4 regions of the Streptomyces sp. NPDC041068 genome follow, and region 1 is predicted to be linked to each of the others. Evidence: riboswitches for the same ligand, from Rfam matches in the RefSeq annotation. Region 1 holds a riboswitch; each other region holds the start of a gene.

What was found. A riboswitch is a leader RNA that binds a small molecule or an ion and turns the genes downstream of it on or off. The one in region 1 is predicted to bind cyclic di-AMP.
Positions count from the first base shown of each region.
Region 2: another riboswitch for cyclic di-AMP. It lies ahead of AB0B50_RS36735 (M23 family metallopeptidase); the one in region 1 lies ahead of AB0B50_RS26935 (C40 family peptidase).
Region 3: another riboswitch for cyclic di-AMP. It lies ahead of AB0B50_RS33200 (transglycosylase family protein); the one in region 1 lies ahead of AB0B50_RS26935 (C40 family peptidase).
Region 4: another riboswitch for cyclic di-AMP. It lies ahead of AB0B50_RS30985 (M23 family metallopeptidase); the one in region 1 lies ahead of AB0B50_RS26935 (C40 family peptidase).

Region 1 covers NZ_JBEZCG010000012.1:63,839-71,552, reverse strand. Annotated here, with positions in the region: gene AB0B50_RS26955 (hypothetical protein) at 1-413, shown strand, start outside; gene AB0B50_RS26950 (GNAT family N-acetyltransferase) at 432-1,169, opposite strand; gene AB0B50_RS26945 (ATP-dependent Clp protease proteolytic subunit) at 1,296-1,931, shown strand; gene AB0B50_RS26940 (hypothetical protein) at 1,939-2,247, shown strand; cyclic di-AMP (ydaO/yuaA leader) riboswitch at 2,606-2,782, shown strand; gene AB0B50_RS26935 (C40 family peptidase) at 2,786-3,259, shown strand; gene AB0B50_RS26930 (DUF6328 family protein) at 3,342-3,914, shown strand; gene AB0B50_RS26925 (LysE family translocator) at 3,853-4,470, opposite strand; gene AB0B50_RS26920 (LysR family transcriptional regulator) at 4,571-5,488, shown strand; gene AB0B50_RS26915 (ATP-binding protein) at 5,551-6,003, opposite strand; gene AB0B50_RS26910 (helix-turn-helix transcriptional regulator) at 6,277-7,152, shown strand; gene AB0B50_RS26905 (DUF397 domain-containing protein) at 7,149-7,373, shown strand; gene AB0B50_RS26900 (8-amino-7-oxononanoate synthase) at 7,407-7,714, opposite strand, start outside.
Region 2 covers NZ_JBEZCG010000020.1:112,372-120,085, reverse strand. Annotated here, with positions in the region: gene AB0B50_RS36750 (GNAT family N-acetyltransferase) at 1-26, opposite strand, end outside; gene AB0B50_RS36745 (HPr family phosphocarrier protein) at 183-464, shown strand; gene AB0B50_RS36740 (GntR family transcriptional regulator) at 634-1,344, opposite strand; gene AB0B50_RS36735 (M23 family metallopeptidase) at 1,533-2,336, opposite strand; cyclic di-AMP (ydaO/yuaA leader) riboswitch at 2,349-2,511, opposite strand; gene AB0B50_RS36730 (pitrilysin family protein) at 2,708-4,093, opposite strand; gene AB0B50_RS36725 (pitrilysin family protein) at 4,090-5,454, opposite strand; gene AB0B50_RS36720 (DNA topoisomerase IV subunit A) at 5,692-7,714, shown strand, end outside.
Region 3 covers NZ_JBEZCG010000016.1:238,389-246,102, reverse strand. Annotated here, with positions in the region: gene AB0B50_RS33215 (DUF501 domain-containing protein) at 1-179, opposite strand, end outside; gene AB0B50_RS33210 (septum formation initiator family protein) at 203-682, opposite strand; gene eno (phosphopyruvate hydratase) at 802-2,088, opposite strand; gene AB0B50_RS33200 (transglycosylase family protein) at 2,434-3,162, opposite strand; cyclic di-AMP (ydaO/yuaA leader) riboswitch at 3,167-3,315, opposite strand; gene AB0B50_RS33195 (transglycosylase family protein) at 3,510-4,619, opposite strand; gene AB0B50_RS33190 (cytochrome P450) at 4,769-6,070, opposite strand; gene AB0B50_RS33185 (hypothetical protein) at 6,067-7,714, opposite strand, start outside.
Region 4 covers NZ_JBEZCG010000014.1:263,846-271,559, forward strand. Annotated here, with positions in the region: gene AB0B50_RS30970 (alginate lyase family protein) at 1-723, shown strand, start outside; tRNA gene AB0B50_RS30975 (tRNA-Met) at 770-843, shown strand; gene AB0B50_RS30980 (PP2C family protein-serine/threonine phosphatase) at 1,062-2,216, shown strand; cyclic di-AMP (ydaO/yuaA leader) riboswitch at 2,438-2,585, shown strand; gene AB0B50_RS30985 (M23 family metallopeptidase) at 2,597-3,670, shown strand; gene AB0B50_RS30990 (aldo/keto reductase) at 3,854-4,798, shown strand; gene AB0B50_RS30995 (PrsW family intramembrane metalloprotease) at 4,812-6,164, opposite strand; gene trmB (tRNA (guanosine(46)-N7)-methyltransferase TrmB) at 6,207-7,031, opposite strand; gene lhgO (L-2-hydroxyglutarate oxidase) at 7,221-7,714, opposite strand, start outside.

The sequences.
Region 1 (7,714 bases):
AGCTGGCCCTCGACCTGCCCCACGATCTGCCCGCCGACGACCTCTCCCTCATCAGGTGGCACCTGGGCGAGGAGGCGGGCACGCGGCACGCCGAAGGCGAGGAGTGTCCGCTGCTCTCGGCCAGGGGACCGGCGGCGCGGATCGGGGGCGTACTGATCGGTGAACTGCAGCGGGGCGAGCGGGGCTGGTCCCTCACCGTCCGCCAGGAGGTGCACCCCGACGAGTTCGACGCCCTGCGCTCCCTCGTCGCGTGGCTCGCGGCCCGGACGACGACGGTCGGCACCGTCGGTCACCTGCGCTTCCTGGAGGACCACGTGCCCGACGTCCTGGTCGTGGAGTCCGGCTCGGCACGCCGGTTGCGTACGCGCGCGGAGGCCACGGAGAGCGACCTCCTGCCCGGCCCCTGGGCCTGACGCCCGTGACGTGACCGCTCAGCGCACCGTCCAGATCCAGCCGAGCGGGGCGAGACCGAGGGCGCGGGCCACCGAGCGGGAGGCCCGGTTGGCGGCCGTGGTGCTGTAGAAGAGCACCTCTTTGTCGCGACGCACGCGGTGGGACCAGGCGGCGGCCGCGGCCGGGGCGAGGCCGCGGCCGCGGAAGTCCGGGCGGGTCCAGATGCCGGCCTCCGCCGCGCGGGCGTTCGCGGCGGGGGTGTGGCAGATCGACACGGGCGCGCCGTCGTGCACGGCCATCGCCCACTCCCCCGCCGCCCCGGAGATCAGCTCCGCCCACTCGCCGGGCTGCCAGTTGTCGGGACGGGTCAACTGCCGTGCCGCGTCCCGCCCTTGGTCGTCCGAGAGCAGGAGGGGCAGGGGTGCGGCGGGGGCCGCGGCGAGCGGGTCCGGGAAGGTGAAGCAGGGGCCGCCCTCGACGGCGGCCGGTTCACCGGCCGCCGTCAGAGCGGAGGCCAGCCGCACGAGGACACCCGGGGGCTCGCCCGGCGCGTACGGCTCCCCGTCGACTCCGAAGCCGCCACCGTCGCTCGGCGGGGCGACGCCCTCCCCCAGCGCCAGCACCCGCGCTCGCGGCGACCAGGCAAGGACCGCCTGCACCGCCGGATCGGTCACCGTCGGCAGCCCGCCCTTCGCCACCGGCCCGAGGCCGTGGATGACCTCCACTTCGAGGGCGAGCAGCGCCCGTTCGTCCCGTTCCACCACGTCTCGCCCCATGACCCGAAGAGGTTACGCGGATCACGTACCGCCCGACACCACATTTCCTCGCCCCACGGAACGTACGTCCTGTACATTTTTTACAGAGACCGGACCGCCCCGCGACCGGAAGACGAAAGGCGTGCCATGAATCGTCCGTCCGCCCGTTACGTCCTGCCCGAGTTCACCGAACGCACCAGCTCGGGGACGAGGACCCTGGATCCGTACTCCAAGCTCCTCGAAGAGCGGATCGTCTTCCTCGGCACCCCCATCGACAACACCTCGGCGAACGACGTGATGGCCCAGTTCATGCACCTGGAGCACCTCGCGCCGGACCGCGACATCTCGCTCTACATCAACTCCCCCGGCGGCTCGTTCACCGCGATGACCGCGATCTACGACACGATGCGGTTCGTCACCTGCGACGTGGAGACGACCTGCCTCGGCCAGGCCGCGTCCACCGCCGCCGTGCTGCTCGCCGCCGGCACCCCCGGCAAGCGGTTCGCGCTGCCCGGCGCGCGTGTGCTGATCCATCAGCCCTCCGTCACCGAGCCGTTCCAGGGCCAGGCCAGCGACCTCGCGATCCAGGCCGACGAGATGCTGCGCAGCCGCCGGATGCTGGAGGAGATGCTCGTCAGGCACACGGGGCAGAGCCCCGAGCGGATCACCGCGGACATCGAGCGGGACAAGATCCTCGACGCGCAGGCGGCCCTGGAGTACGGACTCGTGGACCGGATCATCCCGAACCGCAAGACCTCGCTCGCCGCGCGCGACCCGAGGTGAGCCCTCGATGCTGCCGCCCGAACTCCCTCCCCTGCCGGCCCTGACCCGCGCCGAGGCCGACCTGATCGACCGCTATCTCGAGGTCGTCGACCTGGTCGGCAGGATCAACCCGGCGCGATCCGGGCACACGTACGGCGGACTGCGTGCCGCCCAGGCCCTGGTCGGCAGGGCGACCGCCCTGCGGGACGCGCTCACCCTCATGCACCAGCGGGGCGAGAGCGAGGTGCACGCCACCACGCTCGCCGAGGCCCTGCGCGTCCTCGACGGCGAGCGGCGGTCCCGGCGGGTCACCGTGCCGCCCCCGCCCGGCAGTTGACCCCCGCGCCGAGCGCCACGCACCCTCCACCGGAACGTCCCGGACCGCTTCGAAACGGACCAGAAGGGCTACTTCGGACGGCGTAGCGAGGCGTCCGCCGACGAGCCGTGGAGAGTTGCGCCAGGTGTGTACAGCGCGGGCGGAATAGCACATTCCGATGCTGGTCGAGCCATCGTCAGACCATCCCTCCGTAACCCCAATTCGTCGGTGTCCACCCGAACGGGTCAGTCGTGAGGAGCCTCACAAAACGCCGTTTCGGCTCGGTTTTTTCGCCCTTGTCGGGTCAAGATCCCTTCCGACGACAAGCCCCCGCCACAGCGGCGGGGCGGTCCGGGCGGACGCCGAGTCCTGCCGCCACCCGGATGACCGGTCGACATCGGTGCAACGGCAGGAGTGGAGGACCCAGGCATGACGGGCCCGTCCGGGAAGTCCGGACGACGCCCTTGGGGTGAAGCCGCAGAGCACGACGCGGCCGGGCATCTTCGCCTGCCCGAACCCGACAGGTCATCCTTCACAGGCGGCTGACGAAGGGTTGCGCATGACTGCGCTGAATCATGTTCCGTCGCTGCTCAGCAGGACCGGTGCCGCATCGGTCCTCACGCTCGCCGTCGTAGGCGGCACCGTCGTGGCCCCCGGGCTCGCGTCGGAGGCCGAGGCGGCCACACACGGGACGAAGGCGCTCAAGATCGCGGCGTCCAAGAAGGGCTCCCCGTACCGCTACGGCGCCGCGGGTCCCAACCGGTTCGACTGCTCGGGCCTGACGCTCTACTCCTTCAACAAGACGGGCAAGAAGCTGCCGCGCACCGCCGCCGCGCAGTACAACAAGACCAAGCACATCTCGAAGTCCCAGCGCACCAAGGGCGACCTGGTGTTCTTCCACTCCGGCCGGAACGTCTACCACGTCGGGATCTACGCGGGTAACAACAAGATCTGGCACGCCCCCAAGACGGGGACCGTGGTGCGTCTGGAGAAGATCTGGTCCAACAGCGTCTGGTACGGCCGGGTCCGCTGACCCCGCCGCGGTCGGTCCGGCGCGCGCCTCGCACCGTCAGGTGCCGGTGCGTGGAGCGCGCCGGCCGGGATACCCGTCCGGCATGTCCGACGACTTTTCCTGTACCGCTCGCAACGAAACGCCGTTGGAGCGCGCCGACCGCAACTTCGGGGAGCTGCTCCAGGAGCTGAGGGTGACGCAGACCGGGGTGCAGATCCTCTTCGCCTTCCTGCTCACCCTCGCCTTCACCCCGCGGTTCCCCTCGCTCGACGCCGTGCAGCGCGGCACCTACGTCACGACGCTGCTGCTCGCCGTGGTCGCGGCGGCGCTGTTCACGGCGCCCGCCGCGCTGCACCGCTCGCTCTTCCAGCAGCGCGCCAAGCCGCTCGTCGTGCAGGTGTCGTCCCGGCTCGCCGAGGTCGGTCTGCGGGTCCTGATGCTCGCGCTGTCCGGTTCGGTGCTGCTCGTCGTCGACGTGACGGCGGGGCGCGTCGAAGGGGTCGTCGCGGGCGCGGGGACGCTCCTGGTGTGCGTCGGGCTGTGGGGCGTACTGCCGCGCCTGGTCCGGCGGCCGGTGGCGCGCGCCGTCGCGGCGGCGCAGGAGGTGCCGGGTGTCATGCCATCAGGGGCTCGAGGAGGAGCACCAGGCCCAATGCGCCGAGAGCGGTGCCGGTGACGGCCTCGACGGCGCGGGCGGTGCGCGGCCTGCGCAGCCACCTGCCGAGCCGGTCCACGAGCAGCGCCACGACCGGGAACCAGAGCAGGGCCAGCGCCACCACGATCGACGCGAGCAGCAAGGTCCTGGGCATCGCGGGGCTGCCGTCGGGCACGAACTGAGGCAGCACGCTGAGGAAGGTGATCGACGCCTTGGGGTTCAGGGCGTTGGTCAGGAAACCCTCGCGCAGTCCGCCGCCCTGCGCCGCGGGTTCGCCCGCCGCCGCGGTGCGTGGCCGAGCCGCGGAGCGCAGCGCGCGGTAGGCGAGGACCAGCACATAGCCGGCGCCGATGAGTTGCAGCGCCCTGAAGAGCGCGGGCACGGCGGCCAGCACCGCGGCGACACCCGCGACCGCCAGCGCCGTGTGCACCAGGAGCCCGCCCGCGACGCCGACCGCACAGGCGACTCCGGCCCGCCGGGAGACCAGGGCGTTGCGTACGACGACGGTGAAGTCGGCGCCCGGCATGGCGACCATGCCCGCGGCGACCGAGGTGAAGGCGACCAGTTGTGCGTCCATGCGCCCAGCGTGCCCGGCCGAAGCCTTCAGCAGGTATGTGGAATATCCTGGGTCTGCCTTAAGCAGGCGTTTAGGGAGTGCAGGTGTTCAGGGAGCTTCCATGTACGACCCCACGCGTCTCGCCGCGCTCGTCGCGGTCTCCGAGGCCGGTTCGATCACCCGGGCCGCCGAGCGCCTCGGCTACACCGTGCCCGCGCTCTCCCAGCAACTCGCCAAGCTGGAGCGGGAGGCGGGCACCGCTCTTCTCGTACGTCACCACCGCGGGGCCCGGCTGACCGGCGCGGGGGAGCTGCTCGTGGGCCATGCCCGCCGGGTGCTCGACGAGATGGAGCGGGCGCGGCACGAGCTGGCGCGGCTCGCCGGGCTCTCGGGCGGGCGGCTGCGCGTCGCGACCTTCCCGACGGCCGGCATCCATCTGCTGCCGCCCGTCCTGAGCGCCTTCCGCAGGGCCCACCCGGACGTCGAGCTGACGGTGACGGGGCACGAACCGCCCTTCGGTGTCGCGGCCGTGGCGGCGGGCGAGGTCGATCTGGCCCTCACGCACACCTATGAGCCGGCGGACCCGGTGCCGCTGCCCGCCGCCGTGTCGGCCGAGCCGGTCCTGGTCGAGGAGCTGGTCCTGGTGACCCGGCCCGGCCACGCGCTCACCGGCGCGGCCTCGCGGCTGCCGCTCGCCGACCTCGCCGGGCAGCCGCTCATCAGCATGGCTCCGGACCATCCGCCCCGGCAGGCCGTGGAGCGGGCCCTCGCGCGGGCCGGTGCCGCGCCCGCGGTGCTCGTCGAGTCGCCCGGGTACGCGCTGGTCTGCGCCCTGGTCAGTGCGGGGCTCGGCGTCGCCGTGGTGCCCGAGATGGTGGCGCGCACCGCCGCGACCCCCGTCGGCACGCGGCTCCTGGAACCCGGCGATCTGCGGCGCACCATCTCCGTCGTGCACCGCACCGACGAGTCGAGCCCGGCGGCGGACTCCTTCCGGGCTCTGCTGCGCGGGGTCTTCGGGCGCTCGGCGAGTGCGGCCTGACCGGCGGCGGTCGGCGGGCAGCGAGCGGCGGTCGGCGAGCGATCCCCGACCGGTGGGCGGCGTCAGCGCGCGGGGTCGCGGTGTCTGCGCTGGACGCGCGCCGTCCACGGCAGTGCGATCCACACGGTCTTGCCGCCCTCGTCGGTGGGGCTGACCGAGAGCCTGCCGCCGCACTCGGCGGCCAGCCAGCGGATGATGACCATGCCCCGGCCGTTGTCCTGCTGGACCGCCGCGGGCAGCCGCTTGGGGTAGCGGGGGTGGCTGTCGGTGACGCCGATCCGCAGCTGCTCGTCCCGGTCGAGCTCGACGTCCACCGTGAAGGTCGGCGACTGTCCCAGGGTGTGCTGCACGGCGTTCGTGGCGAGTTCGGAGACGATCAGCCTGATGGTGTCGGCCACCTCGGTGTCGCCGGGCAGGCCCCATTCGGCGAGCACGCGCGAGACGTATTTCCGGGCCGCGGGGACCGAGGCAGGATCGCTCGGCAGAGTGACGGAGGCTTCCTGGTGGTCTGCCATGGCGACGCTGTCCCTTTCCCATCGGGACCGGTCTCCGACTCGTCGCGGATGACTCGAGGACAGTCCCGAACTGGTGCTTCGCGCCAGCCTGCCACTCCTTGGCCGGTCACGGGCGGCGATCCACCGAGATGTGCATATATCTGTCGCTCGAAGCGGTGAACTCTGCTACGGCAGACCGTATTTGGGCGAGAGACTGGTCCTTCCTCTACTGTCGCCTACTGCCCCCGCTCTGCCGCCGGGATCCCCGACGGCTTCATCCGGAAGGAGACGGGCATGCAGTACGGCCCCGCGGTGCGCCGCCGCCAGCTCGGTGCCGAACTGCGCGCGCTGCGCACCCACGCGGGACTCACCAGCAGCCAGGCCGCGGCCAAGGTCGGCTGGCACCAGTCGAAGGTGAGCCGGATCGAGACGGGTCGCAGCGGCGTCAAGGCCGCCGACGTACGGCTGCTGCTCGCGGCGTACGAGGTGAAGGACCCCCAACTCAGCGATCTGCTGGTCGCGTTCGCGGGCAGCGACGACCCGGGCGAGGGTCGCCACCACTGGTGGAAGGCGTACCGCGATCTCCTGCCCGCCACGTATCGCGACTTCATCAGCCTGGAATCCCAGGCGAGTTGGGTGCGCACGCTCGAAACCACCGTGGTGCCAGGGCTGTTGCAGACCCCCGAGTACGCGCGCGCGGTGACCAGGGCCGCGCTCGGCGGCCTGCCGGAGGAGCAGGTCGACGCCCTGGTGGAGGTCCGCCTGGCCCGCCAGGACGTGTTGCGCGCGGATCCTCCGCTGCGACTGAGCGTGATCCTGGACGAGGCGGTGCTGCGCCGCACGGTCGGCGGGGAGCAGGTCTTCGCGGGGCAGTTGACACGGTTACGAGAGGTGGCCCTGTTGCCGCATGTGCGGCTTCAGGTGCTGCCCTTCGCCGCCGGCGAGCATGCGGGCCTGATCGGTCCTTTCGTTATTTTTTCATTTCCGAACATTGCTGATCTGGATGTGGTTGTTCTCGACCATTTGACGAGTAGCCTCTACATCGAACGGAAAGAAGACCTCCAGGCGTACACGGAGGCCTTCAACTCCCTTCAGGTACAAGCGCTATCACCCGAGGACTCCACGGATTTCATCGCCGGGCTCTGCGACGGCGCGAAGGAGGCAACATGACCGCAATGCCTCGGTACGTACCTTCCAGCACGACCCTTCAAGGTGCGCGGTGGCAGCGCAGCAGTTACAGCAACGGAATGAACAACTGCGTCGAGACGGCCACACTCGACTCGGGTCCGCTGACCGGCCTGTGCGCCGTGCGTGACTCGAAGAACATCGCAGGGTCAGCCCTGCTCTTCTCCCCCGGCCCCTGGGAGTCGTTCCTCACCAGCCTGCGGTGAGCAGAGCCCGGCCCCTCGTGGGCTCGGTTCACTTCACCGCGGCGCGTTGCGGCTGATCACCCGTACGGCATCGACGATCTGCGCGTCGGTGAGGTCCGCGCGGGCGGTCAGTCGCAGCCGTGAGATCCCGTCCGGCACCGACGGCGGCCTGAAGCACCCCACCGCGAGCCCGGCGGCCCGGCAGTCGGCCGCCCAGCGCACGGCCTGCTCCGGTGACGGCGCGCGCACGGAGACGACGGCGGCGTCGGGACGTACCGCCATGAGCCCCTCGGCCGTCAGGCGCCGGTGCAGTTCGGCGGCGACCTCGCGGGCACGCGCGGCGCGTTCGGGCTCACGGCGCA
Region 2 (7,714 bases), on a different contig from region 1:
TCCTGCTGATCCGACGGGGGCTGCATGGGGCCCAGGGTACGGGTCGCGCGGCCGCCGGGCCCGGGGCAGGCTAGGAGAGGTCGAAAGGCGACCGGGAGCGGGACGTACGTCCGGCAGAGCACCCGCGACGGCATGAGACACTGGTCTAGACAAGTGTGAGACACCTGGAAGGGCAGCAACACATGGCTGAGCGCCGCGTCAACGTCGGCTGGGCCGAGGGCCTTCACGCCCGACCCGCCTCCATCTTCGTCCGCGCGGCCACGGCCGCCGGCGTCCCCGTGACGATCGCCAAGGCCGACGGCAACCCGGTCAACGCCGCCTCGATGCTCGCGGTGCTCGGCCTGGGCGCCCAGGGCGGCGAGGAGATCGTGCTCGCCTCCGACGCCGAGGGTGCGGACGCCGCCCTCGACCGTCTGGCGAAGCTGGTCGCCGAGGGGCTCGAGGAGCTTCCGGAGACGGTCTAGGACACGTTCCTTCTGGGACACGTTCTTCAGCAATACGTCGATGGGGTCACCCGGAATTCCGGGTGACCCCATCGACGTATGCGCAAGACGTTTTCGGGATCAAAAAAGAAACGCGCGCACGGCAGAGCAGGCCGTGCGAAATTCCCTCTCTTTGTATACGGCGCCTCCGTTAATTCCGGAGGCCCGCCGTGTTTACGGGATGTTGCGAATCCCTCACATACGCCCGACCGTCAGGCCGCGCAGGCGCAGGCGCCTGCGCATGGCGCCATCGGTGCACGCCCGTCGCCCGCTCGGCGTGCGCGGCGGTGAGCGCCCTGGCCCGCTCCGCGTCCCCGCGGGCCACCGCGTCGACGATCGCGGCGTACTCGGACCAGGACTCGGTCGGCGCCGCCGGCTGCTGCACGACGTACAGCCAGGCGATCTTGTGCCGGAGCTGGGTGAGCAGCGCGCTGAGCCCCGGGCTGCCGGACGCCTGGACGAGCGTCTCGTGGAACCAGCCGCCCAGCGCGCGCAGATCCTCCCCGCGCCCGCTCCTGCACCGCTCCTGGCCCAGCCTGACGAGGCCGCGCAGGACCTTGAGGTGCGCGTCGGTGCGGCGCTGCGCCGCACGGGCCGCGGCGAGCGGTTCGAGCAGCATCCGTATCTCCAGGAAGTCGGCGGCCTCCTGCTCCGTCGGCTCGGCGACGCACGCGCCCGCGTGCCTGCGCGTGACGACGAACCCCTCGGCCTCCAGGGTGCGCAGGGCCTCGCGCACGGGGACACGGGAGACGCCGTAGCGGCGCGCGAGGAGTTCCTCGGTGAGCCGGCCGCCCCTTTCGTGGACACCGGAGACAATGTCGTCCCGGATCGCCGTGCATACCGACTGCGCGGGAATGCGCATGACCGGACCTCCGCCTTAATCCCCGCGAAACGCGGTCGACCGACGCTCGTTCTCGCTCGTTCCGTGACTCTATTGCAGGGCGCCGGAATTTCCGACGGCGGACCGGAATCCATGGATATCTTTTGGCCAAGAACGGAGAAAGCCCCGGCTCTGTGCGAGCCGGGGCTTTCGGAGCCGTACGGGAGCCGTCAGACGTTGACGCCGTGCGAGCGCAGGTACGAGACCGGGTCGATGTCCGAGCCGTAGTCCTCGCCGGTGCGGGCCTCGAAGTGGAGGTGGGGGCCACTGGAGTTGCCGGTGGAGCCCGAGAGGCCTATCTGCTGGCCCGGGGTCACCGTCTGGCCGACGGTGACGCTGAGGGACGACATGTGGCCGTACTGGGTGTACGTGCCGTCGTTCATCTTGATGACCACGTTGTTGCCGTAGGCACCGCCCCAGCCGGCCTCGACGACGGTGCCGGAGCCGACCGCGTGGACCGTGGTGCCGGACGCGGCGTGGAAGTCGACGCCGGTGTGGCTGCCGGAGGACCACATGGCACCGCCGGTCTTGTAGCCCGTGGAGACGTACGAGCCGCTGATCGGCGAGACGTAGGTGTTCAGGCGCTTGCGCTCGGCCTCGCGGGCGGCGCGCTCCTTGGCCTCGCGCTCCTTCTTGGCCTTCGCCTTGGCCTCGGCCTCGGCCTTGCGCTTCTCCTCGGCCGCCTTCTTCTTGGCGGCCTCTTCGGCCTTCTGGGCGGCAGCGGCGTCGTCGGCGGCCTGCTGCTGCGCGGCGGCCTGCGCGTCGATGCTCGCGGCGAGCGAGTCGCCCACGGAGATCGCCTGGGTGAGGCCGGTGTGCTCGATGGCCGCGTCGTCGGCCGCGGCGAACGCCGGACCCGCGAGGCCTCCGATGACGCCGGTGGTGGTGAGCGCGGCGACGCCCGCGGCGTTCGCGGTCGTGCGCGTCAGGCGGCTCGGACGACGGTGCTTCCCGGTGGCACGGGTGAACGCCATGAAGCGGCTGATCCTTTCCTTCCTTCTCGCCTACCGGGTTAGCTGACGGGTTCGGAGCAGGAAGGTCTCCTACGGATCCCTCGCCTCGCGGCAAGGTGCCCGATTCACCCCAGGGGACATGTGGGTCCCCGGCTCCCCTGGCTCGCGCCGTACGGGGACTCGGCGATGACTGTCCGGTGCCGCGGACGCGGCGTACTGCGTGACGGACAGCCGGACCGACGCTAAGCGGGACATCTGTCAATCGACAAACAGAACTCGGCTTTTGTAGCGCACGCCACACGCCAGACAGGCAACCTCCATATGAATTCGGACATATGAGGACCCCGGCGGCCGAAACAGTCGCCGGGGTCCCGATATGTCCTGACTGCCACTCAGCCCGTGACCACGCTCACGTCGCCGATCCCGAGGGCCCTGACGGGCTCCTCGATCTGCGCGGCGTCCCCGACGAGGATCGTCACCAGGTGGTCCTCCGGGAAGGCGCTCACGACCGCGGCGGTGGCCTCCACGGTGCCGGTGGCGGCCAACTGCCGGTACAGCTGCGCCTGGAAGTCGTCCGGGAGGTTCTGCTCGACCTGGTCGGCGAGCGTGGCCGCCACGGAGGCCGCCATCTCGTACTTGAGCGGGGCGACGCCCACCAGGTTCTGCACGGCCACGTCGCGCTCGGCGTCCGTGAGGCCCTCGGCGGCGAGGGTGCGCAGGACCTTCCAGAGGTCGTCGAGCGCGGGCCCCGTGGACGCGGTGTCGACCGAGCCGCTGATGGCGAGCATGGCCGCGCCCGTGCCGTCCGGGGCGGAGCGCAGGACCTGGCTGAACGCCCGTACGCCGTAGGTGTATCCCTTCTCCTCGCGCAGGACGCGGTCCAGGCGCGAGGTGAGGGTGCCGCCCAGGCAGTACGTGCCGAGCACCTGGGCCGGCCAGACCCGGTCGTGGCGGTCCGCGCCGATGCGGCCGATCAGGAGCTGCGTCTGGACGGCTCCCGGGCGGTCCACGATGACGACGCGGCCGGTGTCGTCGGCGGTCACCGGAGGCACCGGGAGCGGCTCGGCCGTGCCGCCCGTCCAGGTGCCGACGGTGTCCGCGAGGACGGCGTCCAGGTCGGTGCCCGCCAGGTCGCCGACCACGACGAGGGTGGCCGTGGCGGGCCGGACGTGCTTCTCGTAGAAGGCCCGGACCGCCGCCGAGTCGATGGCGGTGACCGTCTCCTCGGTGCCCTGGCGCGGGCGCGACATGCGCGAGGTGGCCGGGAAGAGCTGCTTGGAGAGCTCCTTGGCGGCGCGGCGCGCCGGGTTGGCGGCCTCGTGCGGGATCTCGTCCAGGCGGTTGCGTACGAGACGCTCGATCTCGCTGTCCGCGAAGGCGGGGGCGCGCAGGGCGTCGGCGAGCAGGCCGAGCGCCTTCGGGAGGCGGGAGACCGGCACTTCGAGGGAGACGCGGACACCGGGGTGGTCGGCGTGCGCGTCGAGCGTCGCACCGCAGCGGTCGAGCTCGGCGGCGAACTCCTCGGCGGAGTGCTTGTCCGTGCCCTCGTTGAAGGCCCTCGCCATGATCGTGGCGACGCCGTCGAGGCCCTCGGGCTCGGCGTCCAGGGGCGCTTCGAGGTGGATCTCGACGGCGACGACCTGCTGGCCGGGGCGGTGGCAGCGCAGCACGGTGAGGCCGTTGGGGAGCGCGCCGCGCTCGGGCGCGGGGAAGGCCCACGGCTTGGCCGTGCCCGCCTGGGGCTGGGGATGGAACTGCATCGTCGCGGCCTCGGTCACTTCGCCGCCTCCTCTTCCTCGGCGTCACCGGTGTTCTCGTCGGCGGTCTCGTCGGCGGCGGACACGGGCTCGTACACGAGCACCGCGCGGTTGTCCGGGCGCAGCCGGGCCTCGGCGACCTCCTGGACCTCTTCCGCGGTGACGGCGAGGACGCGCTGGACAGCGGTGAGGGCGAGCTGCGGGTCGCCGAACAGGACGGCGTACCGGCACAGTTCGTCGGCGCGGCCCGCGACCGTGCCGAGCCGGTCGAGCCACTCGCGCTCCAACTGCGCCTGGGCGCGCTCCATCTCCTCCGGAGTGGGGCCCTCCGCGGCGAAGCGGGCGAGCTCCTCGTCGACGGCGGCCTCGATGACGGGCACCTCGACGTCGCCGGAGGTCTTCACGTCCAGCCAGCCGAGCGAGGGCGCTCCGGCGAGGCGCAGCAGGCCGAACCCGGCGGCGACGGCGGTGCGGTCACGGCGCACGAGCCGGTTGTAGAGCCGCGAGGACTCGCCGCTGCCGAGGACGGTGAGGGCGAGGTCGGCCGCATCGCACGCGCGCGTGCCGTCCTCCGGAAGGCGGTAGGCGGCCATCAGGGCGCGGGCCGGGACCTCCTCCTCGACGACCTCGCGCAGCTCCTCGCCGATGCGCTCGGGCAGGGAGCCGTCGCGCGGCGGCTGCTTGCCGTCGTGCGAGGGGATCGACCCGAAGTACTTCTCGACCCAGGCGAGCGTCTGCTCCGGGTCGATGTCACCGACCACGGAGAGGACGGCGTTGTTGGGCGCGTAGTACGTACGGAAGAAGTTGCGCGCGTCTTCCAGGGTGGCCGCGTCCAGGTCGGCCATGGAGCCGATCGGCGTGTGGTGGTAGGGGTGGCCCTCGGGGTACGAGAGGGCGGTGAGCTTCTCGAAGGCCGTGCCGTACGGGACGTTGTCGTAGCGCTGGCGGCGCTCGTTCTTGACGACGTCGCGCTGGTTCTCCATGGACTCCTCGTCGAGCGCGGAGAGCAGCGAGCCCATCCGGTCGGCCTCGAGCCACAGGGCCAGCTCCAACTGGTGGGCGGGCATGGTCTCGAAGTAGTTGGTGCGCTCGAAGCTCGTCGTGCCGTTGAGCGAACCGCCCGCTCCCTGGACCAGCTCGAAGTGGCCATTGCCGTGCACCTGCTTCGAGCCCTGGAACATGAGGTGCTCGAAGAGGTGCGCGAGGCCGGTTCGCCCCTTGACCTCGTGGCGCGAGCCGACGTCGTACCAGAGGCAGACCGCGGCGACCGGGGTCAGGTGGTCCTCGGAGAGCACCACGCGCAGGCCGTTGGCCAGCCGGTGCTCGGTCGCTGTCAGGCCGCCGGAGCCGGCCTCGGCCGTGGCCGTGTGACCCATGGGCATGTACGTCCCTTCGATCGCTGGATCATCGCTGGATCAGAACACTGGATCAGAACAATTGCTGTCAGTCCTGCCACTGTATGCAAGCGTGCTGACACCTGACGAAGTTCCCGGTCCGCCCTCGGCGTAGTCGCGGCCGACGCCGCCACGGCACGGGTCGTGGTCGGCGTTGTCAGTGGGACAGTCCACAATGGTCGGCGTCAGATCCCGCACTTGCTTGGTGAAGGAGCCGCAGCAGCGATGGCCCGCCGCAGCACGAAGACCCCGCCGCCCGACGATTCGTTCGAGGAGAAGATCCTCGACATCGACGTCGTCGACGAGATGCAGGGCTCCTTCCTCGAGTACGCGTATTCGGTCATCTACTCCCGCGCGCTGCCGGACGCCCGCGACGGCATGAAGCCCGTCCAGCGCCGCATCGTGTACCAGATGAACGAGATGGGCCTGCGCCCCGACCGCGGCTATGTGAAGTGTGCCCGCGTCGTCGGCGAGGTCATGGGTAAGTTGCACCCCCACGGCGACGCGTCGATCTACGACGCGCTGGTCCGCATGGCCCAGCCCTTCTCGATGCGCCTGCCGATGGTCGACGGCCACGGCAACTTCGGCTCCCTGGGCAACGACGACCCGCCGGCCGCCATGCGGTACACCGAATGCCGCATGGCCGACGCCACCTCCCTGATGACGGAGTCGATCGACGAGGACACAGTCGACTTCACGCCGAACTACGACGGCCAGGAGATGGAACCGTCCGCCCTCCCGGCGGCCTACCCGAACCTCCTGGTCAACGGCTCGTCGGGCATCGCGGTCGGCATGGCGACGAACATGCCGCCGCACAACCTCAGCGAGGTCATCGCCGCCGCCCGCCACCTGATCAAGCACCCGGGCGCCGACCTCGAGACGCTGATGAAGTTCGTGCCGGGCCCCGACCTGCCCACGGGCGGCCGGATCGTCGGTCTGAACGGCATCAAGGATGCGTACGAGACGGGCCGCGGCACCTTCAAGACCCGCGCCACGGTCTCCGTGGAGAACGTGACGGCGCGCCGCAAGGGCCTCGTCGTCACCGAACTGCCCTTCACCGTCGGCCCCGAGAAGGTCATCTCCAAGATCAAGGACCTGGTCGGCTCGAAGAAGCTGCAGGGCATCGCCGACGTCAAGGACCTCACCGACCGTGCGCACGGCCTGCGCCTGGTCATCGAGATCAAGAACGGCTTCGTCCCCGAGGCCGTCCTGGAGCAGCTCTACAAACTGACGCCGATGGAGGAGTCCTTCGGCATCAACAACGTGGCGCTGGTGGACGGCCAGCCCCTCACGCTCGGCCTCAAGGAGCTCCTGGAGGTCTACCTCGACCACCGGTTCAACGTGGTGCGCCGCCGCAGCGAGTTCCGCCGCGGCAAGAAGCGCGACCGCCTGCACCTGGTCGAGGGTCTGCTCGTCGCCCTCCTGGACATCGACGAGGTCATCCGCCTCATCCGCTCCAGCGAGAACTCCGCGCAGGCCAAGGAGCGCCTGATGGAGCGCTTCTCGCTGAGCGACATCCAGACGCAGTACATCCTGGACACCCCGCTGCGCCGCCTGACCAAGTACGACCGCATCGAGCTGGAGTCGGAGCGCGACAAGCTCAACGGCGAGATCGACGAGCTGACCGGCATCCTGGATTCGGACGCGGAGCTTCGCAAGCTGGTCTCCTCCGAACTGGCCGCCGTGTCCAAGAAGTTCGGCACCGACCGGCGCACGGTGCTCCTGGAGTCCTCCGGCTCCCCCGCCCCCGCGGTCTCGCTGCAGGTGGCGGACGACCCGTGCCGGGTGCTCCTGTCCTCGACGGGCCTCCTGGCCCGCACGGCGAACGGCGAGCCGTTCGGCGAGGGCGACACCAAGCGCGTCAAGCACGACGTGATCGTCTCCGCGGTGCCGGCGACGGCGCGCGGCGAGGTGGGCGCCGTCACCTCCGAGGGACGGTTGTTGCGCCTCTCCGTGGTGGACCTTCCCCAGCTTCCGGAGACGGCGGGCTCACCCAACCTCTCCGGAGGGGCGCCCGTCTCGGAGCTGCTCTCCCTGGAGAAGGACGAGAAGCTGATCTGCCTGATGACGCTCGACGAGTCCTCGCCGGGTCTCGCACTCGGCACCGAGCAGGGCGTCGTCAAGCGCGTGGTCCCCGACTATCCGTCCAACAAGGACGAGTTGGAGGTCATCACGCTCAAGGACGGCGACCGGATCGTCGGCGCGGCCGAGCTGCGCACGGGCGAGGAGGACCTGGTCTTCATCACGG
Region 3 (7,714 bases), on a different contig from region 1:
GGGAAGGGCGTCCCGTCCGGGAGGCGCGGCGCCGTCTCGACGACGTCCGGCTGTCCGCAGGGGCAGCGGTGCGCGATGGCCCGCAGGCCGCGCGGCGGGCGGCCGAGCTGCTGCTTGAAGGCCTCGACGTCGGCGTCGGTGGGCTCGGTGCGCGGGGTGCTCGGCGGGGGCGTTTCCATGCCTGTCTTTCCATGTCCGTGGGTCAGTCGTCGGGGCGGTCGGCCTTGTCGACGCCGTCCCAGACGTTCGAGTACCAAGGGCGTGTGGCCGCCCCCTGGTCCGTGCGCCGGCTCTTCGCCGCCGCGGGGTCGATCACCGTGAATCCGGTCTCGCCCGGCATCACGTAGTGCAGCCGGTCCCGGATGCGCTGCTCCGCGTACGCGTCGTCCTGCCAGCGGGCCTTCTCGTCGCGCAGCTTCTCGACGTCCTCCTGGCGCTCGGCCTTCTGCCGGCGCAGGTCGTCGATCTCGGCGCGCTGCGAGACGTACTGCCTTATCGGGTACGCGAGCGCGACGACGAGGGAGCAGAGCACGAGCGCGAGGAGGGCCGCGCGCCCGGTGAGCCGGGAGCGGCGGGCCTGGCGCTTGGTCTGCGAGCGGTAGACCCGCTCGGCGGTCTGCTCGCCGAGCAGCTTGAGGCGGGTCGCCGTGGAGAACCGGTCCTTGGTCCCGGCCTTGGCCATGGTTCCGCCTCCCCAGTGCAGCGCGCCGGCGCCTCAACGTACCTACGTCCCCGCACACGGTACGGGACCGCGTGCGGGGACGTAGGTAACCCGGCGTCACGACCGGGCCTCGCGCTTGATCAGCCCTTGAAGCGCGGGAAGGCGCTGCGGCCGGCGTAGACCGCGGCGTCGTCGAGGATCTCCTCGATGCGCAGGAGCTGGTTGTACTTGGCGACGCGCTCGGAGCGGGCCGGGGCGCCGGTCTTGATCTGGCCGCAGTTGGTGGCGACGGCCAGGTCGGCGATGGTGACGTCCTCGGTCTCGCCGGAGCGGTGGGACATCATGCACTTGAAGCCGTTGCGCTGGGCCATCTCGACGGCGTCCAGGGTCTCGGTCAGCGAACCGATCTGGTTGACCTTGACGAGCAGGGCGTTGGCCGAGTTCTCCTCGATGCCGCGGGCCAGGCGCTCCGGGTTGGTGACGAACAGGTCGTCGCCCACCAGCTGCACCTTGTCGCCGAGCTTCTCGGTGATGACGTTCCAGCCGGCCCAGTCGTCCTCGAACAGCGGGTCCTCGATGGAGACGAGCGGGTACGAGGCGACGAGCTCCTCGTAGTACTCGGTCATCTCGGCGGCCGAGCGCTCCTTGCCCTCGAACTGGTACTTGCCGTCCTTGTAGAACTCGGACGCGGCGACGTCGAGGGCGAGCGCGATCTGCTCGCCGGGGACGTAACCGGCCTGCTTGATGGCCTCGAGGATGAGGTCGAGGGCGGCGCGGTTGGAGTCCAGGTTCGGGGCGAAGCCGCCCTCGTCGCCGAGGCCGGTCGACAGACCCTTGTCCTTCAGGACCTTCTTGAGGGTGTGGTAGACCTCGGTGCCCCAGCGCAGGGCCTCGGAGAAGGACTCCGCGCCGATCGGGGCGATCATGAACTCCTGGATGTCGACGTTGGAGTCGGCGTGCGACCCACCGTTCAGGATGTTCATCATCGGGACGGGCAGCAGGTGCGCGTTCGGGCCGCCGAGGTAGCGGAACAGCGGCAGGTCGCTGGCCTCGGAGGCGGCGTGCGCGACGGCGAGCGAGACGCCGAGGATGGCGTTGGCGCCGAGCGAGCCCTTGTTGTCGGTGGCGTCCAGGTCGAACATGGCCTGGTCGATCAGACGCTGCTCGGTGGCGTCGTAGCCGACGAGCTCCGGGCCGATCTGCTCGATGACGGCGAGGACGGCCTTCTCGACACCCTTGCCCTGGTAACGGTTCGGGTCACCGTCGCGGAGCTCGATGGCCTCGAAGGCACCGGTGGAGGCACCGGACGGAACGGCGGCACGACCCGTGCTGCCGTCGTCGAGGCCGACCTCGACCTCGACCGTGGGGTTGCCTCGGGAGTCCAGGATTTCCCGGGCTACGACGACGTCGATGGACGGCACGAGCATCTCCTTCTGGGAGTGTGACGCGAATACGCGATGACGCAGGCCGCTTCGGCCCTGCGTCTCCTGAGCCTAACGGGCTCCGGAGCTTCGGCCAGCCGACCGCCCGTCCCGTGGGACGGCCAAGGGCCCAAATACCTGGGAAACGGGACGGAAGGCCGCGTTTCTACTGACTGGTAGCTCGCTAGGGGCGAACACGGGGCCGGGCTGCGGGGGGCCGGGGGCTCCGGCATTTCGGGGGCGGACATGGCCCGGCCCCGGTGCGTACGGGGGATACGCGCACCGGGGCCGGGAGCCCGTGGGGACGGGGGCCGGCCGTGCGTCCGCCGAGGCACGGCCGGGGTGGGGCCTTTAGCTGAGGTGCAGCTGCTGGCCCGGGTAGATGAAGTCGGCGTCGTCGATGATGTCGCCGTTGAGCTTGTAGACCTTCTGCCAGCCGCCCTTGACCTTGTGGTCCTCGGCGATCTTGGACAGGGTGTCGCCCGTCTTGACCTTGTACTCGCCGTCGCCCTTCTTGACCGTCTTGCCGGTCGGGGTCTCGACGGTCTTCTTGGTCTCGGTCTGCGGCGTCGGCTGCGGCTTCGGCGCGGCCTGCTGCTGCGGGGCCTGCTGCTGCGGAGCGGCCTGCTGCTGCGTCTTCTGCGGCTGCGGCTTGGTCTGCTGCTGCGGCTGCTGGGTCTCCTGCTGCGAGCCGCCGCCGTTGTACGCGGCGCCCGAGAGGCCGACGCCACAGCTCGGCCAGGCGCCCTTGCCCTGACCCGCGAGGACCTTCTCGGCGATCTCGATCTGCTGGGCCTTGGTGGCCTTGTCGGCGGTGGGCGCGTACTTGGTGCCGCCGTACGCGGCCCAGGTGGAGGCGGAGAACTGCACGCCGCCGTAGTAGCCGTTGCCGGTGTTGATGGCCCAGTTGCCGCCGGACTCGCACTGGGCGACCGCGTCCCACTCGGCACCGGTGGCGGCGTTGGCCGAACCGGCCGCCATCAGCGGGGCGGCGACGGCCGCGCCGGTGACGCCGACGAGCGTGGCGACACGGGTGGCCTTGGACGGGCGACGGTGCTTGCCCTTGCCGGAAAGCAGCATGAGTTGATCCCCTACACCGACGCCTGCGAGGTGAGCTGTCGGGTTCGGGCCGATGTGGTTGCCCGGCCGCGCTTCCTAGAGCGCGACTTCACCCCTAGCCGTTTCCGGCACTTACCTTGGGTCCCCCGCTCCTGCCTACGGCGCTCTTGAGCGACGACTGTTCCCGTCCGGCCGTTGGCAGGATTCGGCGTACCGACCGGCGGGGCCCGCAGTGGCGAGCGGTCACGACCGTAGCCACGCAATCCACCGAATTTCAAAGACGATCAGGTCTTCTGAGACCCATCTCTCACTCGCGCCAAACCGGACATTCGGCACGAAGACCCCGCCCGACTCTTCGTCAACTTCCGTTACTTTTCGCCCAGATCGAGGCTCTGACCGGGGAGGATGAGGTCCGGGTCGGCTCCGACGGTCTTCTTGTTCTCGCTGTAGAGCTCGTGCCATCCGCCGTCGACGTCGAGGTCGTGCGCGATGACCGAGAGGCTGTCCCCGGAGCGCACCGTGTACGTCCCGTCGGCGACCTCGTCCGTGCGGTCGCCGCCGCGCGACGCGTGCCGCCCGGGACGGTCACCCTCACCACCGGCGGACGGGCTCTCGTCCGCGCGGTCGCCGCGGTGGCGGCCGGACGCGGAGTCCTTGGAGCCGTCGGAAGAGTCGGAGGGCTCGGTCGAGTCCTCGGGCTCGGGCGAAGTGGTGTCCTTCTGGCCGGACTTGCCGGAGTCGCCCTTGCCGTCGGCCTTGTCGCCCTTCCCGCCCTTGTCTTCCTTGCTGCCCTTGTCGCCGGACTCGTCGTGATTCTTGTCTCGGGACTTGTCGCCCGTGCCGGGCGTGTCGCTCGCGTCGCCGGAGGGGTCGGCGGAGTCGGAGGCTTCGTCGGACGGCTCGTCCGGCGACCCGCCGGCCTTGCCGGAGCCCTCCTCCTCCTTGTCCTTCCCCTTGTCCTTCTCCTTGCCCTTCTCCTTCTCCGAGTTCTTGGAGTCCTTGGAGTCCTCGGAGCCCCCGGAGCCGGTCGAGCCGGACGGGTCGGAGGTGTCGGAGGGCTGCGGCGTGACCGGGGCGCCCGGGTCGACGTCGGCCGCGGCGCCGTCCTGAGTGAGGCCCGCGATCGGGGCGCAGCTCGGCCAGGCGGCGGTGCCCTGGTCGTCGAGGATCTGCTCGGCGACGGCGATCTGCTGCGAGCGGCTCGCCTGGTCGGCGCTCGGCGCGTACGCGAGGCCGCCGTACTGCTCCCACGTCTCCTGGGAGAGCTGGAGCCCTCCGTAGTAGCCGTTGCCGGGATTGGCGCTCCACGCGCCGCCGCTCTCGCACTCGGCGAGCTTCTCCCACGTCGTGGTCTCGGCGGCACTGGCGCTGGTCGCGCCGAGCAGCGGGATGGCGATGGCTGATCCGGTGACTCCTGCCGCGACGATGAGGGCCGGGGCCTGGCGGGGGCGTCGGTGACGACCATTGCCGGAGAGCATGCGGTTGCCTTTCAGGAGACTGCTGCGACGACTTGAGGCGCCGGGGCGCTCAAGTCGTCGTGAACGTAGCCGCAGTCGAACGCTTGTCACAAGTCGATGCAGCGGAGATCACGTAAAAGTCACATCCGTGATGGCCCGTCAGTTCGGCGTCAATCGGACGTCGTTTTCTGTGCGGTTGTGAACTCCACGGGCAGCGTGCGCAGTCCCCGCATGATCAGTCCCCCACGCCACCGCAAATCGGCAGGATCCGCCGCGAGTTGCAGATCGGGGAGGCGCCGCAGGAGTGTCGCGAGGGCGGTCTGACCCTCCAGTCGGGCGAGCGGGGCGCCGAGGCAGTAGTGGATTCCGTGCCCGTATCCGAGGTGCTGGTTGTCGCGGCGCGACAGGTCGAGGGTGTCGGGGTCGTCGAAGCGGGCGGGGTCGCGGTCGGCGGCGGCGAGCACGACGAGGACGGGGTCGCCCGCGGCGATGTCCTGGCCACCGATGCTGAGCGGCTCGGTGGCGAAGCGCCAGGTGGCGAGCTCGACGGGCCCGTCGAAGCGGAGCAGTTCCTCCACACCGGTCTCCAGGAGTGCGGTGTCGCCCTCCTGGATCGCCTTCTGCAGCCGCTCGCGCTGCTCGGGGTGGGTGAGCAGGGCGTACATGCCGTTGCCGATGAGGTTGACGGTCGTCTCGAACCCGGCGAAGAGAAGGATGAAGGCCATCGCGGCGGCCTCGTTCTCGGTGAGGTGCTCGCCGTGGTCGGAGGCGCGGATGAGGCCGGAGATGAGGTCGTCGCCGGGGTCGAGGCGCTTCCTGTGGATCAGCTCGGCGAGATAGCCGCGCATCTTCTTCACGGACCGCGCGACACCGCCCCGCGGGCCCCCGCCGTGCCGGATCATCATGCCCGCCCAGTCGCGGAAGTCGTCCTGGTCCTCGCGCGGGACGCCGAGCAGGTCGCAGATGGCGTAGATGGGGAGGGGGAAGGCGAACTCGTGGATGAGGTCGGCGGTGCCTTCCTCGACGAACCGGTCGATGAGGTCGTCCGTCAACTCCTGTACCCGTGGTGCGAATTCGGCGACGCGGCGCGGGGTGAACGCCTTGGAGACGAGGCGCCGGAGGCGGGTGTGGTCCGGCGGGTCGATGTTGAGCAGATGCGTCATCAGGTTGGCGCTGCGCTCACCCGGGATGCCGGTCTTGCTCTTCGCGTGCGCGGGCTCGTCGTGATGGGCCGGGTTCTTGCTGAGCTGCTGGTCGGCGAGGGCCTGCCGGGCGTCCGCGTACCGAGTGACGAGCCAGGCCTCGACCCCGCTGGGCAGCCGCTGCTTGCTGACGGCTTCGTTCTCCCGGAGCCAGGCGTAAGCGGGGTAGGGGTCGGTGGCGAACTCCCAGGTGAAGAGCTCGGGCCCCTGGGCCTCGGGCGGGGTCTCCGGGTCGTCCGCGGCTGCGGACGGGACGGTCTTTTCGGTCACTCCTTGACGGTATCCGGCTTCCTCTCCGGGCCGGACCGCAGGTGAGCGAGGGTGGCGGCGGCCTTCTCGTCGCCCTGCTCGGCGGCGCGCGCGAGCCAGTGCTCGGCGCGGTCGAGGTGCAGCCGGGCGAGTGCGCTCGCCGCCCAGCGGCTGCCGTCGGCCGCGGCCATCTCCATGTACCGGGCGGCTTCGGTGTACTCGCCGAGTTCCAGGAGGTCCTCGCCGACGGGCAGCGCGCTGCCCCGGTCGAGGTCCACCAGCCTGCCGTACCAGTGCCTGGCATCCGCGATGTCCCCCGCGCTACCGGCGAACTCCCCCAGGGCCCGCATCACGTCGCCGTCACCCGCCTCCGCACGCGCCCGCAGGTCGGACCTGGCCGCCGCCAGCATCGAGCCGTGCTCCGCCGGGCGGTGCTGCCGCGCCGCCTTGACCATGGCCCACCAGACGTACTGGTCGGCGGCCGGGAAGCCCGGCGCGCGCAGGGCGTCCGCCACGAGCGTGCCGCAGGCCCGCCACGTCTCCTCCTCCGCTCCCGGTAGGAGCAGTCCGGCGGCGCCTGTCCGGAGTGAGGCGGCCCACGCCAGCGCATCCGTGTACGTCTCCTCCCTCTCCATGGGCTGCTCCGCGTACTCGTCCGCCACCTCGATGAGGGCCTCCAGCGGCATCGCCTCGGTGATCCCGTGCCGGGCGAGGTCGATCGCCGCGCGCACCAGAAGGTGGCCAAGCCGCCGTCCGCGCCGCGCCCTGCGCCACTCCTCCCACAGGTCGGGGCCGAGCGCGAGGAACTGCGTGATGCCGAGGTCCCCGCGCCAGCGGACCGCGTCCGCGAGGCGCGCGTCTTCCACCGCCGCGAGGCGCGCCAGCTCCGCCTCGCTCCACTCCGTGGGGACCTCGACGGTCTGGGCGACGCTCAGGGCGCGGGCGGCGGGGTGGTGCCCGAAGCGGTGGCGGTCGTACGCCTCGTCCCGCATCGTCGCCAGGACCAGAACACGGTCATGGGTGAGCCGGGCGAGGACACCGGGGGTGCCGGGCTCCGCGAGGTGAGCGTCGAGGTCGTCGAGCCACACCACGTGGGTGCCTCCGGTGGCGCGGTCCCTGAGCTGGTCCGGCAGGTCGCGCAGGTCCGTTCCGCCGCCCGCGACGAAGACCCGGGAGTCCTCCGCCACACTCGCCCGCAGGACCGCCCATGCCGTCGAGGTCTTTCCGGACAAGGGTCCGCCCGTGACGATGACGAGGCCGCCGTAGTGCGCGGCCTGCCTCAGTAGAACGGACAGCTCGTCGTCACAGTCCCTGGCGACGTAGGGAGGCAGGGCCGTCGCGCCGACGGTCCTGCGGGTGGGGCGCACGCCGAGGCCGAGGCGGCGGAGCTGGTCGGCACGGGGCCAGCCGTCGGTCGCGGGCACCCCGCCGTGCGCCGCGCCGCTGTTGATCATGACCGAACCGATGGAGCCCGCCATGACCGCGTTGTCGACGGTGCCGCCTGAGATGGTGTTGCCGACCGTCGCGCGCGGCGACGGCATGAGCTCGGCGGTCAGCTCACGGAACGCATCGGCCAGCAGGGGACGCGCCTGGAGCAGGCCCCGGATTCGAGCGCACCAGACGCGCTGCGTCCCTGGGGTGGTCATCTCCCCCGAAACCAGCAGG
Region 4 (7,714 bases), on a different contig from region 1:
TCGTCCTGGGCCCGCGCCGCCGAGGCCGTGCGGTACACCTACGACGGCTGGACCGACGGCCAACTGCTGCGGTTCGAGCGGATGTTGCGCAACGCCTATCTGCCGCAGGTCAAGGACGGGTCCGCCGACTTCAACGGCAACTGGGACCTCGTGATGGCCGACGCCACCATGGCCATGGCCGTCTTCCTCGACGACCACGCCACCTTCGAGAAGGCCGTGCACCACTTCAGGACGCGCGTGCCCGCGTACTTCTATCTGGAGTCCGACGGGAAGCTGCCCGTCTCCCCGGAGGGCAGCGGCATCGACACCGCCGCCGAGCTGAAGAAGTACTGGTTCGGACAGGACACCTTCGTCGACGGGCTCTCCCAGGAGACCTGCCGCAACTTCAAGCACGCCAGCTACTCACTCGCCGCCACGTCCCACATGGCGGAGACCGCCCACCACCAGGGCGTCGACCTGTACGGGGAGGTGCGGGAGCGGCTGCGGGCCGCCTTCGAGTTCCACTCCGAGTACCAGCTGGGCGCCAAGGCCCCTGACTGGCTGTGCGGCGGCACGGTGCAACGCGACATGGGGCCCGACACGGAGGTCGGGCTGAACCATCTGCAGGGGCGGCTGAAGCTGGAGATGCCGCAGACCGCGAAGTACACCGAGCAGCGGCGGCCCGAGGGTACGGACGACCTCTTCGTGGCCTGGGAGACCCTCACGCACGCGGGCAACGCCTAAGTGGTTCGACGCACCCCTCCGGATGGCGTACTGTTGTGTTCACCGACGCGGGGTGGAGCAGCTCGGTAGCTCGCTGGGCTCATAACCCAGAGGTCGCAGGTTCAAATCCTGTCCCCGCTACTGAAGGCCGAGGGCCCGGGACCATTGATTGGTCCCGGGCCCTCGGTGTTTTCGTGATCCCGTGCCTTCGGCCGTCCCGTGCCCCCCGGCCGTCCCGGACCCTCGGCCGTCCCTGCTCTCCGTAACCCGGTCGGCCCACATCAGGTCGCACCCTTCCCCCGCTGCGGGAAGCCTGGACGGAGCGCGGTGATGGGCGCGGAGTCGGCGGGAGACAAGCGGTGGGGCAGCGAGGAGGATCCGGCGACAGCGGTGCCACCACCCAGGAAGCCACCCACGAGTGGGCCTTCGTGCGGTCCCTGCCCTTCCTGCTCCTCATCGTCGGCGTCGTCTTCGACGCGTTCACCCCGCCGGAGTTCACCGCGGCCCCCCTCTTCACGGCCGCCCCGCTGATCGCCGCCCCCTTCTACTCGCTGGCCAACACCGTTCTGACCGGCATCGCGGCCTCGGCCGCCGTCTTCTTCCTGCACTACGGCAGGGCCGTCGCCAGCCATGTCGAGGCCGTCACCGAGCTGATCACCGTGATGACCGTCGCCGCGCTCGCGATCGTCATCAACCGCGTCGTCCGCCGCGGCAACGCCAAGCTCGCCACCGCCCGCTCCATCGCCGAGGCCACCCAGCGCGCCGTGCTGCCCGAGCCGGACGCCCGCATCGGCGGTCTCGACATCGCGGCGCGGTACGAGGCCGCGCAGGCCGACGCGTTCATCGGGGGCGATCTGTACGCGGTGCAGGACACCCCGCACGGCGTACGGCTCATCGTCGGCGACGTACGCGGCAAGGGCATGGGTGCGGTCGCCGCGGTCGCCGTCGTCATCGGTGCCTTCCGCGAGGCCGCCGAGCAGGAGGCCACCCTGGAGGCGGTCGCGCAGCGCCTGGAGCGGGCCCTCGCGCGTGAGGGCACCCGGCGCGACGGGCTCGACGCCTTCGAGGGGTTCACCACCGCGGTCCTCGCCGAGATCCGGCACGGCGAGGGCGTCGTACGGCTGATCAATCGCGGGCACCCGGCACCGCTGCTGCTGCGCGGGGACGGGCGCCTGTGCGTGCTCTCCGCGAGCGAGCCCGCCCTGCCGCTCGGCATGGGCGACCTCGGCACCTGGCCGGACCGGGCCGACGAGACCGACTTCCCGCCCGGCGCGATGCTGCTCCTGTACACGGACGGCCTGTCCGAGGCGCGCGACGTGGCGGGGGAGTTCTACGATCCCGCGGCCCGGCTCGGCGGGCGGATCTTCCCGGGGCGCGGGGGACCGCACGCGCTGCTCGCCGCGCTCACCGAGGAGGTGCGGCGGCACACCGGCGGCGGTGCGACCGACGACATGGCGCTCCTCGCGGTGCGGCGGCCGGCCGCCGACGATCCCGCCGTGACGCCCAGTGACTGAAGTGCACCCCTCCGCATAACAACTGACGCACTGTCAAGGGAATGTGAAGCTCCGGTGCGCGTGCATGCGGGGGCAACTCGCCCCGTTCCGAACCCCGGTGTCCCGGTAAGTACGGCCGAAGAGCGTTAACGATCAACCGGAACGGCTTGGAATACCGACCCGCCGTCTATTAACGTTCGATAACGCAGCGCGGTCGTCCCAGCCGTCACTCGAGGCGGCTCCGTGCGCACGCGCCTAATCCCGCAAGGGAGCCGGGGAACCACCAACTTGGGGTGAATCGGGCATCTGTGCATCCGTGCCAGATGTTCGTAGGAGACCTTCCTGCTCCGAACCCGTCAGCTAACCCGGTAGGCGAGAAGGAAGGAAAGGAGTGCGCCCCAGTGGCGTCCAACCGGCCTGCCCCCCGAGCCGTGTACGTGCCGAATGACGACGACTTCGGTTCGTACGACGAGGAACCCTTCGAGGAGTGGAATCCCACCGAGGAGTCCATCCGTCCCGTCCGCGGCAGGCACCGTGTGCACAAGAAGAGCGGCGGCGGACTCGCCCGCAGCTCCACCGTCCTCGGCGTGGGCGTCATCGCCGCCGTCGGCGCGGGCGGCATCGCCACCGCGCAGGGCGGCAAGCCGCCGGTCTCCATATCGATGCCCGACCTGGGCACCGTCACCGACTCGCTCCCCGAGGCCAAGTCCCTTCCGGGCGTGGGCTCTTTGATATCCGACGACGACACGTCGGACACCACGACCGCCGCGGCCGCCTCGGCCCCCCTCACCGCCGCCGGTGTCAGCACCGCCGACGCCGAGCAGGGCACCACCGACGCGGGCGAGGCACTGCGCGCCCGCATCATGCAGCAGGCCGAGAACCAGCAGGACCAGGCGGACGCCGCCGTGCAGACCGCGGCCGAGGACGCCGCCGTCAAGAAGGCCGCCGACGAGGCCGCCGCACAGCAGAAGGCCGCCGAGAAGGAGGCGGAGGCCAAGGCCGCCGCCAAGAAGAAGAAGGAAGAGGAGGCCAGGAAGGCCAAGGCCGAGGCCGAGCGCCTGGCCAAGCTCGCCAAGAGCTATGCCATCCCCACCTCCTCGTACACCCTCACCTCGCACTTCGGCGACGCGGGATCCATGTGGTCCTCCGGCCACCACACCGGCCTCGACTTCGCGGCGCCCACCGGCACCCCGCTCAAGGCCGTGCACACCGGCACCGTCAAGGAGGCCGGCTGGGCGGGCGCGTACGGCTACCGCACCGTCCTGGAGCTCGAGGACGGCACGGAGATCTGGTACTGCCACCAGTCCTCGCTGAACGTCAGCGCCGGACAGAAGGTCACCACGGGCGAGGTCATCGGCCGCGTCGGCGCGACCGGCAACGTCACCGGGCCGCACCTCCACCTGGAGGTCCACACGCCCGACGGCACCGGCATCGACCCCCTCGGCTGGCTGCAGGGCAAGGGCCTCAACCCCTGACGGGGGCTCAACCTCTGACGTACCCCCGGAACCCCGGCGGTCCTGGCGGCGACCCCCCGACGCCAGGGCTGCCGGTTCGGTGTATCCGGACGACGGTTCGGCGTGCCCGGACGGCGGATCGATGTACCCGGACGGCCGCGGCTGTTGCGGAATTCCGCTTCCGGTAAGCGTGTTGAGGAACGTATGACGTCTCTTCGTACACTTGGCTCATCCGACCTCGAGGTCTTCCCCCTCTCCCTCGGCGGCAACGTCTTCGGCTGGACCGCCGACCGCGCGGCGTCCTTCGCCGTGCTCGACGCCTACACCGCGGCGGGCGGCAACTTCATCGACACCGCTGACGCCTACTCGTTCTGGGTGGAGGGCAACAAGGGCGGCGAGTCCGAGACCCTCATCGGTGAGTGGCTGGCCGAGCGCGGCAACCGTTCCGACGTCGTCATCGCGACGAAGGTCGGCGCCCTCCCCGAGTACAAGGGCCTGTCCGCGAGCACCATCAAGGGTGCCGCCGACGCGTCCCTGCAGCGCCTCGGCACCGACTACATCGACCTCTACTACACGCACTACGACGACCCGTCGGTCCCCGTGGAAGAGATCATCGGTGCCCTCGACGAGCTGGTGCGGGCCGGCAAGGTGCGGGCCGTCGCCGCCTCCAACATCACGCCCGAGCGGCTCCAGGAGTCCCTCGACTTCTCCGACCGCGAGGGCCTCGCGCGCTACGTCGCGCTGCAGCCGCACTACAACCTCGTCTCCCGCGACACCTACGAGGGCCCGCTCCAGGAGGTCGCCTCGCGCTCCGGCCTCGCGGCCGTCCCCTACTACGCGCTCGCGTCCGGCTTCCTCACCGGCAAGTACCGCCCGGGTACGAAGGTCGAGAGCGCGCGCAGCGGCAAGGTCGCGGAGTACGCGGGCACCGAGCGGGGCGACCGCGTCATCGCCGCGCTCGACGAGATCGCCGAGGCGCGTGGTGCCGAGGTCGCGACGGTGGCGCTCGCCTGGCTCGCGGCCCAGCCCACCGTGGCGGCGCCGATCGCCTCCGCGCGCACGGTCGAGCAGCTGCCCGCGCTGCTCGCGGTGGCGGACCTGGAGCTGACGGAGGCGGAGGTCGCGGCGCTGACGGCTGCCTCCGCCTGACGCCCCGTCCTTTTCAGGAGCGGTAGGGGTTGTACGTCGGATAGCCGTAGGCCGGGTAGGGCTGCGGCTGCCCGTACGGGGGAGGGCCGTAGGGGGCGGGCCCGTAGGGCGGCATGCCGTACGCCGCGTACGGCATGGGGGGCATGACTGGCGCCGTCGCCTGGGCCGCGTACGCGAGGGCGGGGCGGGCCGGCTCGCGGCGCTCCCAGAGCTTCTCCAGCAGCTCGCGCTCGCGTACGACGAAGTCGGCGCCGGCCCGGCCGCGGCGGCCCCGGTGGCGCAGCGCCGCAAGGGACGTCGCGTACTGCTGGTACTCCACGACCGTGCGGGCCGCCGCCTTGCCCCAGGTGTACGACGCGTAGTCGCGGGCCAGGGCGCGGGCGCGCATCGAGCCCAGCGCGTACGGCTCGGGTGGGGTGAGCCAGCCCGCCGCCGCGTACACGGGCAGCTCGGCGCGGATCGTGCGCAGCTCGCGCTGCCGGGTCCAGATCGCCAGCCAGGTCAGCAGGCCGAACGAGGGCAGCATGAAGAGCGCGTACACGGTGAAGAAGCCGTACTGCCCGAAGACCGCCGAGCCGTTCCACAGCGCGTGCATGCCCATCGCGAGCAGCAGCCCGGCGAGCGGGAGCAGCACGCGGCGCACCTGCTGACGGTCGGCGCTGAGCGCCGCGATGCCGAAGCCGATGCCGGTCAGGACCGTGAACAGCGGATGCGCGAACGGCGACATGACGACGCGTACGAAGAAGGTCGCCGCCGTCACGGAGGCAAGGCCGCTGTCACTGCTGAGCTGGTCGGTGACGTAGGCGTTGCCCAGGTAGAGGATGTTCTCGGTGAACGCGAAGCCGGTCGCGGTCACCCCCGCTATGACGACGCCGTCGACGATGCCCGTGAAGTCGCGTCTGCGGAAGAGGAAGACGAGCAGGACCGCCGCCGCCTTCGCGCTCTCCTCGACGATCGGGGCGATGACGGTCGCGCCGAGGGTGTCGGCGCTGGTGGGGTCGGCGGTGGCGGTGGCTATCCAGCGGATCGCGAAGCTGTTCGCGACGATCGCGATGAGCGCGGCCGCGCAGGCACCCCACGAGAAGGAGAAGAGGAGGTTCCGCCAGGGGCCCGGTGCCACCCGGTCCAGCCAGCGGAACGCGGCGACGAGCAGCGGCACGGGCACGGTCGCGAGGCCGAGCCCGACCAGGAAGCCCTGGGTGCCGGTCTGCTCCCTGACCAGGGCGAGGATCACCAGGCCCGAGAGGGCGAGCAGCGTGACGAGGGCGGCCACGCGTATCGCGCGCCGCTGCCACCAGCGGGCACGGCGCAGCTCCCCCGGGGCGGGCGCCTCGGGGGGTATCGGATACGGAGGACTGATGGCCACTCGTTGACCCTAACGAGGGATGGGGGTGGCCGCGACGGTGCCTCAGCTCTGCGGGGCGGAGCCGGACCCTCCGGTTTGGCTTCGGCGGAACAGCAGGTCGTGGACGACGTGGCCCTTGTCCAGGCCCTGGCCCTCGAAGCGGGTGAGGGGGCGGAAGGAGGGCCGCGGTGCGTACCCGCCGTCGGGCTGCGTGTTCTCGAAGTCGGGGTGCTCGGTCAGCACCTCCAGCATCTGCTCGGCGTACTCCTCCCAGTCCGTCGCGCAGTGCAGGATCGCGCCGGGCTTGAGGGAGGGCGCGGCCAGCGTCAGGAACTCCGGCTGGATCAGGCGGCGCTTGTGGTGGCGGGCCTTGGGCCAGGGGTCGGGGAAGTAGACGCGCAGGCCGTCGAGCGAGGCGGGCGGGAGCATCTCGCGGAGCAGGATGATCGCGTCGCCGTTGGCCACGCGGACGTTGGTCAGGCCGTTCCGCTCGGCGAGGCCGAGGAGGTTGCCCTGGCCCGGGGTGTGCACGTCGACGGCGAGGATGCCGGTGTCCGGGTCGTCGGCGGCCATCTGGGCGGTGGCCTCGCCCATGCCGAAGCCGATCTCCAGGACGATGCGCTCGACGGGCCGCTTCTCGTCCTCGAACAGCTTGGCGAGGTCCAGCGTGCGCAGCCCGTCGATGTCCAGGCCCCATGTGGGCCAGAGCCGGCGCAGGGCGTCGCCCTGGCTGGTGGTCACCCGGCTGCGACGGGGCTGAAAGCTGCGGATCCGCCGCTCGTGGTGCGATCCCGCGGGGTCGGGCGACGGCCCGCCGGGAAACCGCGGCGCGGCCTGCGGACGACCGGTCGGCCGGTCGGCTTCGGGGGTGTTGGGTGAGTCAGACACAGTGCGGCAATTTTACGCGGGCCTGTGACGTCGGCAGCTTCGCCGTGGGGCGAGCAGGGCTTCTGCCAAGGGGCGTGGGCCTGTGACGTCAGCAGCGTCGCCGCGGGTCGAGCAAGGCTTCTCCCAAGGGGCGCGGGGAACTGCGCGACCAGCCACATCCGACCTGCAGACAAGCAGAGCCCCCCAGCCTCAGCCCTCGCCCCGCAGCGCGCCGAGCGCCCGGCGGGCGACTTCCCTGCCGATGGGCAAAGACGCGGTAGCCGCAGGCGACGGCGCGTTCAGCACGTGCACCGCCCGCGCCCCCTCCCGTATCAGGAAGTCGTCGACCAACGTGCCGTCCCGCAGCACGGCCTGTGCCCGCACCCCTGCGGGGGCGGGCACCAGATCACCGGCTTCGACCGCCGGCAGCAGCCGACGCACCGCGTCGGTGAAAGCGGACTTGGAGGCGGAGCGGCGCAGCTCACCCGCCCCGTACCGCCAGTGGCGGCGGGCTATGTGCCAGGAGCCGGGCCAGCCGAGGGTCCCGGCGAGCTCGCGGGGGCGGACGACCGACCAGTCGTACCCCTCGCGGGCCAGGGCGGGGACCGCGTTCGGCCCGACGTGGACGCCGCCGTGGATGCCTCGGGTGAGGTGGACGCCGAGGAAGGGGAAGGCCGGGTCGGGCACGGGGTAGACGAGGCCGC